One region of the Streptomyces sp. NPDC001933 genome, then DNA from elsewhere that is predicted to be linked to it. Evidence: riboswitches for the same ligand, from Rfam matches in the RefSeq annotation. Region 1 holds a riboswitch; each other region holds the start of a gene.
The links. Region 1 has a riboswitch for cyclic di-AMP ahead of ACFYY7_RS20965 (C40 family peptidase). Riboswitches for the same ligand answer to the same signal wherever they lie in the genome.
Positions count from the first base shown of each region.

Region 2: linked by a shared signal. The riboswitch ahead of ACFYY7_RS07390 (M23 family metallopeptidase) and the one ahead of ACFYY7_RS20965 (C40 family peptidase) in region 1 are both predicted to bind cyclic di-AMP.
Region 3: linked by a shared signal. The riboswitch ahead of ACFYY7_RS18620 (M23 family metallopeptidase) and the one ahead of ACFYY7_RS20965 (C40 family peptidase) in region 1 are both predicted to bind cyclic di-AMP.
Region 4: linked by a shared signal. The riboswitch ahead of ACFYY7_RS31565 (peptidoglycan DD-metalloendopeptidase family protein) and the one ahead of ACFYY7_RS20965 (C40 family peptidase) in region 1 are both predicted to bind cyclic di-AMP.

Region 1 covers NZ_JBIASS010000008.1:98,036-100,228, reverse strand. The annotation lists gene ACFYY7_RS20970 (hypothetical protein) at 1-292, shown strand, start outside; cyclic di-AMP (ydaO/yuaA leader) riboswitch at 695-867, shown strand; gene ACFYY7_RS20965 (C40 family peptidase) at 871-1,344, shown strand; gene ACFYY7_RS20960 (LysE family translocator) at 1,390-2,022, opposite strand; gene ACFYY7_RS20955 (LysR family transcriptional regulator) at 2,095-2,193, shown strand, end outside.
Region 2 covers NZ_JBIASS010000002.1:614,010-616,202, reverse strand. The annotation lists gene ACFYY7_RS07395 (M16 family metallopeptidase) at 1-797, shown strand, start outside; cyclic di-AMP (ydaO/yuaA leader) riboswitch at 1,070-1,235, shown strand; gene ACFYY7_RS07390 (M23 family metallopeptidase) at 1,249-2,070, shown strand.
Region 3 covers NZ_JBIASS010000006.1:475,140-477,332, reverse strand. The annotation lists gene ACFYY7_RS18620 (M23 family metallopeptidase) at 1-926, opposite strand, end outside; cyclic di-AMP (ydaO/yuaA leader) riboswitch at 938-1,090, opposite strand; gene ACFYY7_RS18615 (PP2C family protein-serine/threonine phosphatase) at 1,364-2,193, opposite strand, start outside.
Region 4 covers NZ_JBIASS010000015.1:243,228-245,420, forward strand. The annotation lists gene ACFYY7_RS31565 (peptidoglycan DD-metalloendopeptidase family protein) at 171-1,085, opposite strand; cyclic di-AMP (ydaO/yuaA leader) riboswitch at 1,089-1,245, opposite strand; gene ACFYY7_RS31570 (alpha-galactosidase) at 1,543-2,193, opposite strand, start outside.

The DNA of each region.
Region 1 (2,193 bases):
CCCGCCCCTGCCCGCACTGACCCGCACCGAGGGGGAGTTCATCGACCACTACCTCGAAGTCCTCGACCAGGTAGGCCGGATCAACCCGGCCCGAGGCAGCGACACCTATGGCGCACTGCGCGCCGCACAGGCACTCGTGGCGCGGTCACGGGCGCTGCGGGACGCCCTCGCATTGATGCACGAGCGCGGCGAGGCACGCATCCACGCCGCCACGCTCGCCCGTGCGCTGCGCGTGCTGGACGGGGAACGGCGGTCCGGACGCGTCACCGTACCCCCTGCTCAGGGCAGTTGACCGAATCCCACGCCCGCGTGCCGACGGCGGGGCCCGCCCAACTCCCCCTGCCTCGCCGTCCGGCGGCCCTTCACCCAACTCCCGTACTCGACACGCCCGACGGTCTCACCGAAAATCCTCGCTCGTTCGGCGTAGGAAGTCCCCCTCCCGAGGGACCACTCAATTTGCGTTTCACACGTGGACAGTGAGCGGAATCCAGCCTTCCGTGCCTGGTACGAACCCCTTCCGGATCACCGACGGGTCGTCAAAAAATCACTATGTCCACCCGAACGGATCAGTCGTGAGGAGCCTCACATATCCCTGTTTCAGCTCGGAAATCCGGCAGCCGGTGAGTCAAGATCCCTGGGACGACAAGCCCCCGCCACCGCGGCGGGGCGGTCCGGGCGGACGCCGAGTCCTGCCGCCGTCCGGATGCCTGGTCGACAGAAGTGGATCGGCAGGAGTGGAGGACCCGAGCACAACGGGTCGGCCTGAACACCGGTCGACCCTCGGGGTGAAGCCGCCGAACGCGGCCGGGCAACTTCGCCAGCCCGAACCCGACAGGTCATCCTTCACAGGCGGCTGACGAAGGGTTGCGCATGACTGCGCAGGTTCATGTCCCGTCTCTGCTTGTCCGGGCCGGTACGGCCTCGGTTCTCACACTCGCCGCCGTCGGCGGCACCATGTTCGCCCCGGGCGCCGCGACGGAGGCCCAGGCGGCGACACTGTCGATGAAGGCGCTCAAGATCGCGGCATCGAAGAAGGGGGCGCCCTACGGTTGGGGGGCCACCGGGCCCAACCGCTTCGACTGCTCGGGGCTGACGCTCTACTCGTTCAAGAAGGCAGGCAAGAAGCTCCCCCGCACCGCCCAGCAGCAGTACAACCGGACGCGGCACATCTCGGCCTCGCACCGCAAACGCGGCGATCTGGTCTTCTTCCACTACGGCCGCAGCATCTACCACGTGGGGATCTACGCCGGTAAGGGCAAGATCTGGCACTCACCGAGGACCGGCTCCGTGGTGCGGCTGGAGAAGATCTGGACCAAGAGCGTCTACTACGGCCGGGTCCGCTGAGGAGGGGCCCGGCCGCCGGGCCGGGGCCGCCGGCTCCTCCCGCGCTCAGTGCGGCAGCGGGCCGGTCACCAGCACCAGCCCCAGCGCGGTGAGCGCCGCGCCGCTGCCGCCCTCGATGGCGCGCGCGGTACGCGGCCGGCGCAGCCACCGCCCCAGCCGGTCCACGAGCAGCGCCACGGCCGGGAACCAGACCAGCGCCATCGCGACGACGATCGCCGCGAGCAGCAGGGTCCTGGGCAGCGGCGGCTGCCCGTCGGGGACGAACTGGGGCAGCAGGCTCAGGAAGAGCACCGGCGCCTTGGGATTGAGCGCATTGGTCAGGAAGCCCTGCCGCAGCGCGCGCACGCGTCCCCGGTCCGCGGGCCGGTCCTCGGGACCGTCCCCGTCCGGGGCGCGGCGCCGGGCCGCACGCAGGGCGCTGATGCCGAGGTACAGGACATAGACCCCGCCGAGCAGCTGGACGGTACGCAACAGGGCGGGCACCGCCACGAGCACCGCGGCGAGCCCGGCGACAGCCAGGGCGGTGTGCACCAGCAGGCCGCCGGCCACGCCCAGCGCGCTGGCCACCCCCGCGCTCCGGGAGGCGAGCGCGTTGCGTACGACGACGGTGAAGTCCGCGCCCGGCAGCGCGACCATTCCTGCGGCGACCCCGACGAAGGCGATCAGTTGTGCGTCCATGGGTCCACCCTGACCCGGCAGAGCCATTAGCGTGTACTTGCAATCTTCTGGGTCTGCCAAAAGGAACGCTTAATGTACGACCCGACACGGCTGGCGGCGCTGGTGGCGGTCGCGGAGGCCGGATCGATCACCCGGGCCGCCGCACGTCTGGGCTACACCGCGCCGGCCCTC
Region 2 (2,193 bases), on a different contig from region 1:
CCCACATCCGGCCGTCCACGGCGACCGCCGTGGTCGTCGGTGACCTCACCGGCATCGACCTGGACGCCCTGCTCGCCGACACCCTCGGCGACTGGTCGGGAGACACCGCGGCCCCGCGCCCCGCGCCGCCGATCACCGCCGACGACACCGGGCGGGTGGTGATCGTCGACCGTCCGGGCGCGGTGCAGACGCAGCTGCTGATCGGCCGGATCGGCGCCGACCGGCACGACAGCGTGTGGCCGGCCCAGGTGCTCGGCACGTACTGCCTTGGCGGCACCCTCACCTCCCGTCTCGACCGGGTGCTGCGCGAGGAGAAGGGCTACACGTACGGCGTAAGGGCCTTCGCTCAGGTGCTGAGGTCGTCGGCCCCGGACACCGCCTCGGGGGCGACCGGCGCCGCGATGCTCGCCATCAGCGGTTCGGTGGACACGGAGTCCACCGAACCGGCGCTCAAGGACCTGTGGACCGTGCTGCGGACCCTGGCGGCCGAGGGGCTGACCGACGAGGAACGCGAGACGGCCGTGCAGAACCTCGTGGGTGTGGCGCCCCTGAAGTTCGAGACGGCGGCCTCAGTCGCGGGCACCCTCGCCGACCAGGTCGAGCAGCACCTCCCCGACGACTACCAGGCGCAGCTGTACGCCCGGCTCGCGGAGACCGGCACGGTCGAGGCGACCGCGGCGGTCGTCAACGCCTTCCCGGGTGACCGGCTGGTCACGATCCTCGTCGGCGACGCGGCACGGATCGAGGAGCCCGTCCGTGCGCTGGGTATCGGAGAGGTGTCGGTGGTCACCGGCTGACGAGTGGCCCGGCGGACGCCGGGCGGGGCCGGTCATCATCCCTGCCCCGCCCGTCTCCACTCTCGGCATATCGCCAGATATCGGGACAGAAGGAAGGCTCTTGCGAGCGCGATCTCGCCGGGGTCTTCCTTTTTGTCTGTTCTGAGGGGGAGGTTGCCTGTCTGCCCTGTGGGATGCGCTACAAAACGGCCTGTCCGTTTGGTGAATGAAAGTGACCCCGCTTAGCGTCGGCTGGACTGTCCGTCACTCGTATGCCGCATCCGCGACGTACCGGACAGTCATCGCCGAGTCCCCGTCAGGCGCGAGCCTGGGGAGCCGGGGACCCACGAAGTCCCTGGGGTGAATCGGATGCCTGAGCCCGGACGGGCCGGGGCATCCGTAGGAGACCTTCCTGCTCCGAACCCGTCAGCTAACCCGGTAGGCGAGAAGGAAGGAAAGGACCAGCCACTCCATGGCGTTCACCCGTGCCACCGGGAAGCACCGTGCCCCGAGCCGACTGACGCGCCGCAGCGCGAAGGTCGTCGGCGTCGCGGCTCTGGCCACCACCGGCGTCATCGGCGGCCTGGCCGCTCCCGCCTTCGCAGCGGACTCCGACGCCCCCTCCACGAGCGAGACCGGCCTCGGCCAGGTCATCGCCATCGACAAGACCCTCGCCGACCGGATCGACGCCCAGGCCGACGCCCAGCAGCACCAGGCCGACGCCGCGGCGAAGGCGAAGGCCGAGGCCCACCGCAAGGCCGAGGCCAAGAAGAAGGCCGAGGCAAAGGCCGAGGCCGAGGCGAAGGCCAGGGCCGAAGCGAAGCGCGCCGCCGAGGCCCGCGCCGAGAAGGCCCGCGCCGCCCGGTCCGCCGAGCGCACCCGCCTGGGCGCCTTCCGGCTTCCGGTCGCCGGCTCGTACGTCAGCACCGGCTACAAGTCCAGCGGCTCGCTCTGGTCCTCCGGCAGCCACTCCGGCATCGACTTCCACGCCGCCTCCGGCAGCTCCGTCGTCGCCGTCGGCGCCGGCACCGTCGTCGAGGCCGGCTGGGGCGGTGCGTACGGCAACAACATCGTGCTCCGGATGACGGACGGCACGTACACGCAGTACGGCCACCTCTCCTCGATCGGCGTCTCCGTCGGCCAGAGCGTCGGCGCGGGCCAGCAGATCGGCCTCTCCGGCTCGACCGGCAACTCCACCGGGCCGCACCTCCACTTCGAGGCCCGGACGACCCCGTCGTACGGCTCCGACATGGACCCGGTCGCGTACCTGCGCGCCCACGGCGTCGACGTCTGACCGACGCCCACCGCACCACCTCGCCCGAAGGCCCCTGCAGCATGCCGGGGCCTTCGGCATTCCCGCCGCCCGCCAGCGTGGGACGACTGCCCGCCCGGCCACCCCGTGGCCAAAAGATATTCA
Region 3 (2,193 bases), on a different contig from region 1:
GACTGGTGGCAGTACCAGATCTCCGTACCGTCCTCCAGCTCCAGCACGGTGCGGTAGCCGTACGAACCGGCCAGGCCCGCCGACTTGATCGTGCCGCCGTGGACGGCCTTGACCGGGGTGCCGGTCGGAGCGGCGAAGTCGAGGCCGGTGTGGTGGCCGGAGGACCACATCGAACCGGCCTGGCCGTAGGTCGAGGTGATCGTGTACGAGAAGGTCGGGATGGCGTAGCTGGCGGCGAGCTTGGCGAGCCGCGCGGCCTCCGCCTTCTTCTTGGCCTCCTCCTCCGCCTTCTTCTTCTCGGCGGCGGCCTTGGCCTTGGCCTCGTCCTGCTGCTTCTGGGCCTCGGCGGCCGCCTTCTCCGCGGCCTCCTTCTCCTCGGCCGCCTTGGCCTCGGCGTCGGCTGCGTCCTGCTGCTGCTCGGCCTGCTGGAGGATACGGGCGCGGAGCGCCTCGCCCGCGTCCGTCGTGCCCTGCTCGGCCTCGGCGGTGGTGATGCCGGCGGTGGTGAGCGGGGCGGTGGCGGCCGCGACCTCGGTCCTGCCCGCCTCGGAACCGTCGGAGAACAGGGCGCCCACGCCGGGAAGGGACTTGGCGTCGGGGAGGTTGTCCGTGATGGCGTCGGGCATGGAGATGGAGACCGGCGGCTTGCTCTGCGCGGAGGCCATGCCACCCGCGCCGACCGCCGCTATGACGCCGACACCCAGCACCGTGGAGCTACGGGCGAGACCGTTGCGCTGCTTGGCTACGCGGTGCCTGCCGCGCACGGGGCGGACGGACTCCTCTGTGGGGTTCCACTCGTCCCAGCCGCGGTCGGGCTCACTGGTGAACTCACCCGTGAAATTGCCGGTGAAGTCGCCTTCGGGCCCGGTGCCGTAGTCGTGATCGAACCGGGACGGGGCCTCGGGGGCAGGCTTGTTGGACGCCACGGGGGCGCACTCCTTTCCTTCCTTCTCGCCTACCGGGTTAGCTGACGGGTTCGGAGCAGGAAGGTCTCCTACGGGCCCCTCTGTCTCTCACGAGACACAGGCGTCCGATTCACCCCATGTAGGTGGTTCCCCGGTTCCCTTGCGGAATTCGGCGCTCGCGCACGGCGCCGCCACTGATGACGGCTGGGACGACCGCGCTGCGTTATCGAACGTTAATAGACACCGGGGCCGTATTCCAAGCTGTTCCCACTGATCGTTCACTTCTTTGGCCTGGACTTTACGGGACACAAGCGGGTGGAATCGGACGAGTTGACCGACCCTCAGTCACTACCCTGTTTCTGACGTTGCGTCAAACGTTATGCGGAGCGGTGTCCTTCGATTACGCACGGTGGCATCACCCCGCCACGTCACCGTCCCCGCCCGTCCCTCACGTCTTTTCACGTCTCCTCAGCACCGACGATCCGCACGGTCCTTCGCCGGTCCGGCTGTCCCTCGGCCGGACGTGCGACCGCGAGCAACGCCATGTCGTCGGTCGTCTCGCCGCCCGTGTGCAGGCGCACGTCATCGGTCAGGGCTGACAGCAACTCCTCGGGCCCCGGGAAGATCCGCCCGCGCAGCCGGGCCGCCGGATCGTAGAAGACCCCCTCGGCGTCCCGCGCCTCGGAGAGGCCGTCCGTGTAGAGGAGCAGCGTCGTCCCGGCCGGCAGATCCCACTCGTCCGTGCACTCCGGCCACGTCCCCAGCCCCATCCCGATCGGCAGCGCGGGCACGGAGGGCTTCAGCACCTCCAGCGCCCCGTCCGGATGCAGCAGGAGCGGCTCGGGGTGCCCGCGGTTGACGATCCGCACCAGGGACAGCCCGTACGGGATCTCGGCCAGCACGGCGGTGATGAAGCCCTCCAGCACATCGAGCCCGCCCCGCCGCGCCTCCTCCCGCGCCAGCGCCCGCTCCAGCCGCCGCGCCACCCCCTCCAGCGAGGATTCCTGCTCGGCCGCCTCGCGGAACGCCCCGATGACCACCGCCACCGTCTCGACGGCGTCGAGCCCCTTCCCCCGTACGTCACCGACCACCAGCCGCACCCCCTGCGGGGTATCCGCCACGGCGAACAGGTCACCGCCGACGAACTCGTCCGCCTGCGCCGCCTCGTACCGCGCCGCGACATGCAGTCCGCCGATCCGGTCGGCCGGCTGCGGCAGCACCGCGCGCATGGCCGTCTCCGCGATGTACCGCGCGGAGGCCAGCTGCTCGTTGCCGCGCCGCACGACCC
Region 4 (2,193 bases), on a different contig from region 1:
CCGAATGTGACCTACGCGACCGTAATAAAGGGTTGACGGGTGGTGAGATAGACCACCCGGTCAGTTTTTGGTAAAGGGGGAATAAGCAGAAGGGGCGATGCGCCGCCGCGCACCGCCCCTTCCGTGTTGCTCAGGTCATGCTCTGTCGCTCAGCTGCCCGGCCGTTCGGCTCAGACGTAGATGCCGTGCGAGGCCAGGAAGGCGATCGGGTCGATGTCCGAGCCGTACGCCGGGCCCGTGCGGACCTCGAAGTGCAGGTGCGGGCCGGTGGAGTTGCCGGTGGAGCCGGAGAGGCCGATCTGCTGACCGGCGCTCACGGCCTGGCCCACCGAGACGGAGGCGGAGGACAGGTGGCCGTACTGCGAGTAGTGGCCGTCGGCGTGCTTGACGACGACCTGGTTGCCGTACGCGCCACCCCAGCCGGCGGTGACGACGGTGCCGGAGGTGATGGACTTCACGCTGGTGCCGGAGGCGACGGGGAAGTCGATCCCGGAGTGGCTGCCGCTGGACCAGTTGGAGCCGGAGGCGCGGTAATTGGTGGTGTGGTTACCGGGGACCGGGTGGACGTAGCCGGAGCCGTTGCTCTGGGCGGCCGGGGCGGAGGCCGGGGCCTTGGACTCCGGGGCGGCGGAGGGCTTGGCCGGGGCGGACCTCTCGACGACCACCGAGGGCGCCTTCGACGGGAGGGCCGAGCCGGTGCCGGCGCCGGTGGGCGCTGCGTTGCCGGAGGCCTTGACGCCGAGGGTCAGCTTCATGCCCGGGAAGATCAGGCTGGGGTCCTCGCCGACGACCTTGCGGTTGTCCTGGTACAGCTTCTGCCAGCCGCCCTTGATCTGGTGCTCGGCGGCGATCTTCGACAGGTAGTCGCCGGAGACGACGGAGTACGTCGTGGTGGCGGCCTGCTTCTGCGCGGCCGGGGCGGCCTGCGTGGCGGCGGCCGACTGCGGCGCGGCGGCCGGGGCGGCCTGGGCACCGGTGGCACCGAGCAGCGGCAGTGCGACGACGGCGCCGCCGGCGCTCACCGCGGCGACGCCACGGGCGATGGTGCTGACCTTCGGACGACGGTGCTTACCCGATATGGGCATGGTCTGTTTCCTCTCCGGCGCCTGCGAGGTGAGCTGTCGGGTTCGGGCTGGAGATGCCCGGCCGCGCTGAGCGCGACTTCACCCCGAGCCGGCCGGATTTCTCCGGTCGGCGGCTTACCTGGTTCCCCCGCTCCTGCCACGCGATGAGTGGATGTGAATTCCGGACGGCGGCAGGATTAGGCGGTCCGACCGGATTGACGGTGACCGTAAGCGAGTCGGGACGACGAGAACAAGCCACGGGTTCCACACCGGAATCCGCGCCGGGGAAATCGGCGCGGAATTCCGGTCACACTCCGTGGATTAAGGATCTTGGCTTTCCGCGCGGCGCACGGATTACCCGACTCCCCCGTCGCCACACACCGTCACGGATATGATCCCGCTCACGAGGCACCCCCCATGTCCCTTATAAGCAGGCCATGTTCGGGCAAATACCCCTATTACGGACATATGCCGCCCATCATCCCTGTCGGAGCCTCAGCACCCGGGCGTCGAGATCACCCCGGAGTCCGGTGTGCAGCCCCTGGTGCAGCAGCGCCGAACCGTGGTGCACCGCCCCCGTGTCCAGGCAGGTGTACGTCGCCGCGGGGTCGAGTCCGCGCAGCCGCAGGACCGGTGGCCGTTCCCCGTACCGCTGCGCCTCCAGCCACATCAGGACCACGGCGTCGTCCCCGTGGACGTACTGGACCGCGCTCAGTGAGCCGCGCGGCGCACGCAGCCGGTACAGCTCACCCAGCTGCACGACCGGCCGGATCTCCTTGTAGAGGTCCACCCAGGTCCGCGCCTCCGCCAGCTCCGCCTCGCTCCACTCGGTGAGGTCCCCACCGACCCCGAGCACACCGGCCATCGCACTCACGAAACGGAAGCGCAGCGAGCTGACCCTGCCGTTGAGCTGGTCGTTCGGGCTGTCGGTGACCCAGGCGGCCATCACCCGGGCCGGGTGGATGTGCCCGAAACCCTCCTGGATGGCGAGACGGTCGAGCGGGTCGGTGTTGTCGGAGGTCCACACCTGGTCCGTACGGGACAGGATTCCCAGGTCGATCCGGCCCCCGCCGCCCGAGCAGGACTCGAACGCGACCGTGGGATGCGCGGCCCTGAGCCGGTCGATCAG